3 regions of the Enterobacter oligotrophicus genome follow, and region 1 is predicted to be linked to each of the others. Evidence: predicted binding sites of a transcription regulator. Region 1 holds the regulator's gene; each other region holds the start of a gene.
What was found. Region 1 encodes Fur, which represses iron uptake genes when iron is present. Its sites were predicted from a motif close to ATAATAATGAGAACNACTATCAA; they were not measured.
Positions count from the first base shown of each region.

Region 2: EoCCA6_RS05140 (Nramp family divalent metal transporter) is a predicted target of Fur. The motif match lies at 1,373-1,395, and genes of this name have one in related genera.
Region 3: sodA (superoxide dismutase [Mn]) is a predicted target of Fur. The motif match lies at 1,048-1,070, and genes of this name have one in related genera.

Region 1 covers NZ_AP019007.1:3,848,609-3,850,813, reverse strand. The annotation lists gene fldA (flavodoxin FldA) at 1-516, shown strand, start outside; gene fur (ferric iron uptake transcriptional regulator) at 806-1,252, shown strand; gene chiQ (ChiQ/YbfN family lipoprotein) at 1,410-1,736, opposite strand; gene chiP (chitoporin ChiP) at 1,784-2,205, opposite strand, start outside.
Region 2 covers NZ_AP019007.1:1,086,540-1,088,744, reverse strand. The annotation lists gene nupC (nucleoside permease NupC) at 1-1,085, opposite strand, end outside; gene EoCCA6_RS05140 (Nramp family divalent metal transporter) at 1,436-2,205, shown strand, end outside.
Region 3 covers NZ_AP019007.1:2,559,889-2,562,093, forward strand. The annotation lists gene rhaT (L-rhamnose/proton symporter RhaT) at 1-855, opposite strand, end outside; gene sodA (superoxide dismutase [Mn]) at 1,144-1,764, shown strand; gene yiiM (6-hydroxyaminopurine reductase) at 1,960-2,205, shown strand, end outside.

The DNA.
Region 1 (2,205 bases):
ATTTTCTTCGGCAGTGATACCGGCAATACCGAAAATATCGCAAAAAACATTCAAAAACAGCTCGGTAAAGACGTTGCCGATGTGCATGACATCGCCAAGAGCAGCAAAGAAGATCTCGAGGGCTATGACATCCTGCTGCTGGGTATCCCGACCTGGTATTACGGTGAAGCGCAGTGTGACTGGGACGATTTCTTCCCAACCCTGGAAGAAGTGGATTTCAACGGCAAACTGGTTGCCCTGTTCGGCTGTGGCGATCAGGAAGACTACGCTGAGTATTTCTGTGACGCGCTGGGCACTATCCGCGACATCATTGAACCACGCGGTGCGGCTATTGTGGGTCACTGGCCAACGGCAGGCTATCACTTTGAAGCCTCTAAAGGCCTGGCAGACGACGATCACTTCGTTGGCCTGGCTATTGACGAGGACCGCCAGCCAGAACTGACGGCTGAGCGTGTTGAGAAATGGGTTAAGCAGGTCCGCGAAGAACTGAATCTGGACGACATTCTTAACGCCTGATTTCTCTGCGGCGCGACTCCGGTTGCGCCCGTTTCCAGGTAAAACCGATTAAATTAATTGCTACAAACTTTTAACTTTTTCGCTCAGACCTGTACAATATCCCCCGGTAAAAAGTGGGTGCCATCGAACAAGTTTGTTGGTGATACCACGTTTTTATAAGCATACTTTGCTTGAGACTTGCAGTTTTCATTTAGCCATGGCAGTTCTATAATGAGACGCATCATCCCAAGTGCATTTTCTGTCACTTCTTCTTTAGAAGTGAATCGTTTAGCAACAGGACAGATTCCGCATGACTGACAACAATACCGCATTAAAGAAGGCTGGCCTGAAAGTTACGCTTCCTCGGTTAAAAATCCTTGAAGTGCTTCAGGGGCCAGACAATCACCATGTCAGTGCGGAAGACCTTTACAAGCGTCTTATCGACATGGGTGAAGAGATTGGGCTGGCAACCGTTTATCGCGTGCTGAACCAGTTCGATGACGCGGGCATTGTCACCCGTCATAATTTCGAAGGCGGTAAATCTGTTTTCGAACTGACCCAGCAGCACCACCACGATCACCTGATCTGCCTCGATTGCGGCAAGGTCATTGAATTTAGCGATGATTCTATCGAAGCGCGCCAGCGTGAAATTGCCGCTCGTCATGGCATTCGCCTGACCAACCACAGCCTGTACCTGTATGGTCACTGTGCAGAAGGCGATTGCCGCGAAGATGAACATGCGCACGATGCGAAATAAAGTAGTGTTTATACTCTGAGCCAGCCGAAAGGTTGGCTTTTTTTTGCCTGTTTTATGGCAATAAAAAGCCCGGTGGCGCTGCGCTTACCGGGCCTACGGGCTGTGACACCTTTGCAGGTCCCGTAAGCGCAGCGCCACCGGGCGTAAAAACGGCTTATTAGTTGTTGTTGCTGCGGATCTCCTGCCAGATTTTATCGCAACGCTTCGCCACTTCCTGATCGTTACCCGTTTTACGTGCCTGAATACAGGCCTGGTAATCCATCACGCGAATGTTTTCCTGCGTCGCAAACTGTTCATGCGCTTTCTCTTTCTTAAGCACATTCAGCACGCTCTGGCAGGCTTCGATTTTATCCGGCGATCCCTCAGCGGTATTGATACAGGCGCTATACGCTTCTTTAAGACGCGAATCCTCTTTCGGTGCCTGAGGCTGAGCGCATGCCGCCAGCCCTGATGCCAGCAACGCGACGACGATAATTTTTTTCATCATGTTCAGTCTCCATCCCGGCGGGACTCAGCCCGCCGGAGCGTTCATCAGAAGATAGTGAATGGCGCGATAACCATAAATTTCACGTCACGTTCATCCTGGAAGATGTTGCCGTAACCGCCCGCATAGCTTGGGATATCAGAATGGTTGTCGTACTGCGTGAAGTGCAGTTTGAACATGGTGCCTTTCGCACGCCCCTCCTGCAGGGTATAGATGGCATCCAGACTGTAGGAGGACTCTTTCAGACGGTAGTTTGGATCGTAGTACGCATCCGGTGTTGCCATATCCGCAGGCTTCGCGTCCCAGGCGTAAGCGTAAGAGGCACCCACTGCCCAGCCTGGCAGGTTCCAGTTTTTCAGGTCATACATCGCGCCGAAGAAGACCGCTTTTTCGCCGTCGGCGTTGAAGTCGGAGCGGTTATCCCACCAGATATCCAGACGAGCGTTAGAGGAGGCGTAGGTTGGGGTCA
Region 2 (2,205 bases), 1.7 Mb from region 1:
TTCAGACCTTTAATCGCACCGGCGATAATACCGATGGAAGAGAAGTTTGCGAAGGAAACCAGGAACACAGAGAGGATGCCTTCCGCACGTGGAGAGAGCGTGCTGGCAATTTTCTGCAGATCCATCATGGCCACGAATTCGTTAGAAACCAGTTTGGTTGCCATAATACTGCCCACCTGCAGCGCTTCGCTTGCCGGAACACCCATTACCCAGGCAATCGGGTAGAAGATGTAACCCAGGATGCCCTGGAAGGAGATACCCAGAACTGCCGCGAACAGGGCGTTCAGGGCAGCAATCAGCGCGATAAAGCCGATCAGCATCGCCGCAACGATAATCGCTACTTTGAAGCCTGCCAGAATGTATTCACCCAGCATTTCGAAGAAGCTCTGACCTTCATGCAGGTTTGACATCTGGATGTTCTCTTCACTGGCATCAACGCGGTACGGGTTGATCAGCGACAGCACGATAAAGGTGCTGAACATGTTCAGAACCAGCGCTGCAACAACGTATTTTGGCTCCAGCATGGTCATGTATGCGCCCACGATAGACATGGACACGGTAGACATTGCAGTGGCCGCCATGGTGTACATGCGGTTGCGGGACATTTTACCGAGAATGTCTTTATAGGCGATAAAGTTCTCAGACTGGCCCAGGATCAGGGAGCTGACGGCGTTGAACGATTCCAGCTTACCCATGCCGTTCACTTTTGACAGCACAGTACCGATAGCGCGAATAATGACAGGCAGAACACGGATGTGCTGCAGAATACCGATCAGCGCAGAGATGAACACGATTGGGCACAGCACTTTCAGGAAGAAGAATGCCAGACCTTGATCGTTCATACTGCCAAAGACGAAGTTAGTCCCTTCGTTGGCGAATCCGAGCAGTTTTTCGAACATTTCGGAGAAGCCTTTTACGAAGCCGAGCCCCACGTTGGAGTTCAGGAAGAACCACGCGAGTAAAACTTCAATAACAAGAAGCTGAACAACATAGCGAATGCGGATTTTTTTACGGTCATGGCTGACCAGTAACGCAAGCGCAGTAACGACAACAAGTGCCAGGACAAAATGAAGGACGCGGTCCATATTTGCTCCAAATTTGAGGCAGGTTTAATTTCCGTGCACATTCTATGTAACGAGCGCAAAGAAAACGAGATCAAGGCCACACAATAGTTACATCCTGTGACGAGTCTCAAAAATAGTGATCAACAATACATTTTTGTTATGTTAGGTAAATGAGTGAAAAGTTAAGTTTGTGTGCTACGCTTCACAAATGACTGCGCGTTTTCATATTCTGTGAGACCGCTCAAGCGAACCCGCCTTTCTATCGTTAAAAGCTATCTGAGAAATCATTACAACCTTTACAAATGATCTTGATAATCATTCTCATTTTGATAGCATTAAACATAGCAAAGGCTATATTTCCAGAGGCAGAAATGACAAACAGTCGCGTAGAGGGTAGCAGTGGCAGGGCAGCGCGCAAGTTGCGGTTCGCATTAATGGGACCGGCGTTCATTGCTGCTATTGGCTATATCGATCCAGGGAATTTTGCGACCAATATTCAGGCCGGGGCCAGCTTCGGGTATACACTCCTGTGGGTAGTCGTCTGGGCTAACCTGATGGCGATGCTGATTCAGATGCTTTCAGCCAAGCTGGGGATTGCCACGGGCAAAAATCTGGCAGAGCAAATCCGCGACCATTATCCCCGTCCGGCCGTCTGGCTTTACTGGGTTCAGGCGGAAATCATCGCTATGGCAACCGACCTCGCTGAATTTATCGGGGCAGCTATCGGCTTCAAATTGATTCTGGGCGTGTCGTTATTACAGGGTGCTGTCCTGACCGGCATCGCCACCTTCCTTATTCTGATGCTTCAGCGTCATGGACAAAAACCGCTGGAAAAAGTGATCGGTGGTCTGCTGCTGTTTGTGGCGGCAGCCTATATTGTTGAACTGATTTTCTCGCAGCCGAATCTGGTGCAGCTCAGTAAGGGAATGGTGATCCCGAGTTTGCCGAATTCTGAAGCGGTATTCCTGGCGGCGGGTGTGCTGGGTGCGACGATTATGCCGCATGTTATCTATTTGCACTCTTCCTTAACACAGCACCTGCACGGCGGAACGCGTAAGGAGCGGTATTCAGCGACTAAATGGGATGTGGCTATTGCCATGACCATTGCCGGTTTTGTTAACCTGGCGATGATGGCGACGGC
Region 3 (2,205 bases), 1.3 Mb from region 1:
CGCCGGAATGCTGGCGTGGCCCCAGGCATAGAAGAAGAACTGCAGATACCACATCAGACCGCCCAGCGCTGAAAGCAGCACGTTGGTGATGATCAGCTGTTTTGCCAGTGAGAAGTCGGCTTTTACCGACAGGTTCTTCACTTTTGCCAGACGAATGAAGCAGAAGCCGAGGTTAACCAGTGCGCCGCCGCCCATGATCACCACATAGCTTGGCAGGGCAACGTATAATGGGTCGACGCCCAGCGCGGCGGCGGCCTCATGCATCGGTTTCGCCGCGTTCATGGCAAACGACATGCCCGCCGAGAAGATGCCGCACATCACCGCCAGCAGCAGGCCTTTCTTCAGATTGAACTCTTCGGCCTTGATGCCCATCTTGCGCTCTTTGAGCTGCCCCGCGCGGGTGACAATCCCCACGCCGATCACCGCGACCAGCACGCCCAGCAGCGTCATGCGCCCGCCTTCGGTGTTGATCAGCACGTCGAAGTTGCCGTTGAGAATGGGCGTCATCAGCGTACCGACGATCAACGTAATGCCAATCGCGATGCCGATACCCATCGACATGCCGAGGTAGCGCATGGTGAGGCCGTAGTTGATGTTACCGATGCCCCACATCGCGCCGAACAGGAAGACCGGCAGTAGGGTGGAGGCGTTAAAGGAGGAGAAATAGCCCCAAAAATCCGGGAGCAACATGGCGCTAATGGTCCACGGCAAAATCAGCCATGACACCGTACCGCCAACGGACCACATGGTTTCCCATGACCAATGTTTAACCTTTTTAAACGGGGCATAGAAACAGGCTGCACTGGCTGCGCCTATCAAATGCCAGAAAATACCCATCGTAATCGCATGATTCATTTTTACATCCTCATCGTTTTTATAGTCGGTGGCTTCCCGCCGACTTGATGAGTGTAAAAATTAGGCGGTTTGGGAACCTTCAGAAGGTTGCCGCACTTTTGTTCCTGATGGCAATCAGCACGTTAACCGCGTGAGCAGACTCACAATTTCGGCATTAAGCGAAAAACGAATAACCTTATAAAAACTACGGCATTGATAATCATTTTCAATATCATTTAATTAACTATAATGAACCAACTGCTTACGCGGCATTAACAGCTGTGCCGCCCGACACTAATGGAGAGGATTATGAGTTATACACTGCCATCCCTGCCGTATGCCTACGACGCACTGGAACCGCATTTCGACAAGCAGACGATGGAAATCCATCACACTAAACACCACCAGACCTACGTGAACAATGCGAACGCCGCGCTGGAAAGCCTGCCAGAGTTCGCTAACCTGCCGGTTGAAGAGCTGATCACCAAACTGGATCAACTGCCAGCGGACAAGAAAACCGTTCTGCGTAACAACGCTGGCGGCCACGCTAACCACAGCCTGTTCTGGAAAGGCCTGAAAACCGGTACGACCCTGCAGGGCGACCTGAAAGCGGCTATCGAGCGCGACTTCGGTTCCGTAGATAACTTCAAAGCGGAATTCGAGAAAGCCGCTGCAACCCGTTTCGGTTCTGGCTGGGCGTGGCTGGTCCTGAAAGGCGACAAGCTGGCGGTGGTTTCTACCGCTAACCAGGACTCCCCGCTGATGGGTGAAGCGATCTCTGGCGTATCCGGCTTCCCAATCCTGGGCCTGGACGTGTGGGAACACGCTTACTACCTGAAGTTCCAGAACCGTCGCCCGGACTACATCAAAGCCTTCTGGGACGTGGTGAACTGGGACGAAGCAGCAGCGCGTTTCGCCGCTAAAAAATAAGGTTGCATTGACGCCTGTGAGAAGCGAGTCTTATGACTCGCTTTTTTTGTATCTGTATACCCGTCATACTTCAAGTTGCAGGTGCGTTGGCTGCGCTCGCTCACCCCAGTCACTTACTTGAGTAAGCTCCTGGGGATTCACTCTCTTGCCGCCTTCCTGCAACTCGAATTATTTAGGGCATATAAAGGAGTTGCGATGCATTACCCGGTGAATGTGTTTACAGGCAAGGTAAGGGAATACGACGGCAGCCGCCCAAGCGCCATCGCCAAAGTTCAGATTGACGGTGAGCTGACGTTAACCGACCTCGGGCTTGCGGGTGATGAGCAGGCCGAAAAGAAAATCCACGGCGGGCCGGAGCGCGCGCTGTGCCACTATCCTCGCGAGCACTATCAACACTGGATTTCTGAATTCCCCGAGCAGGCGGATCTGTTTGTCGCCCCC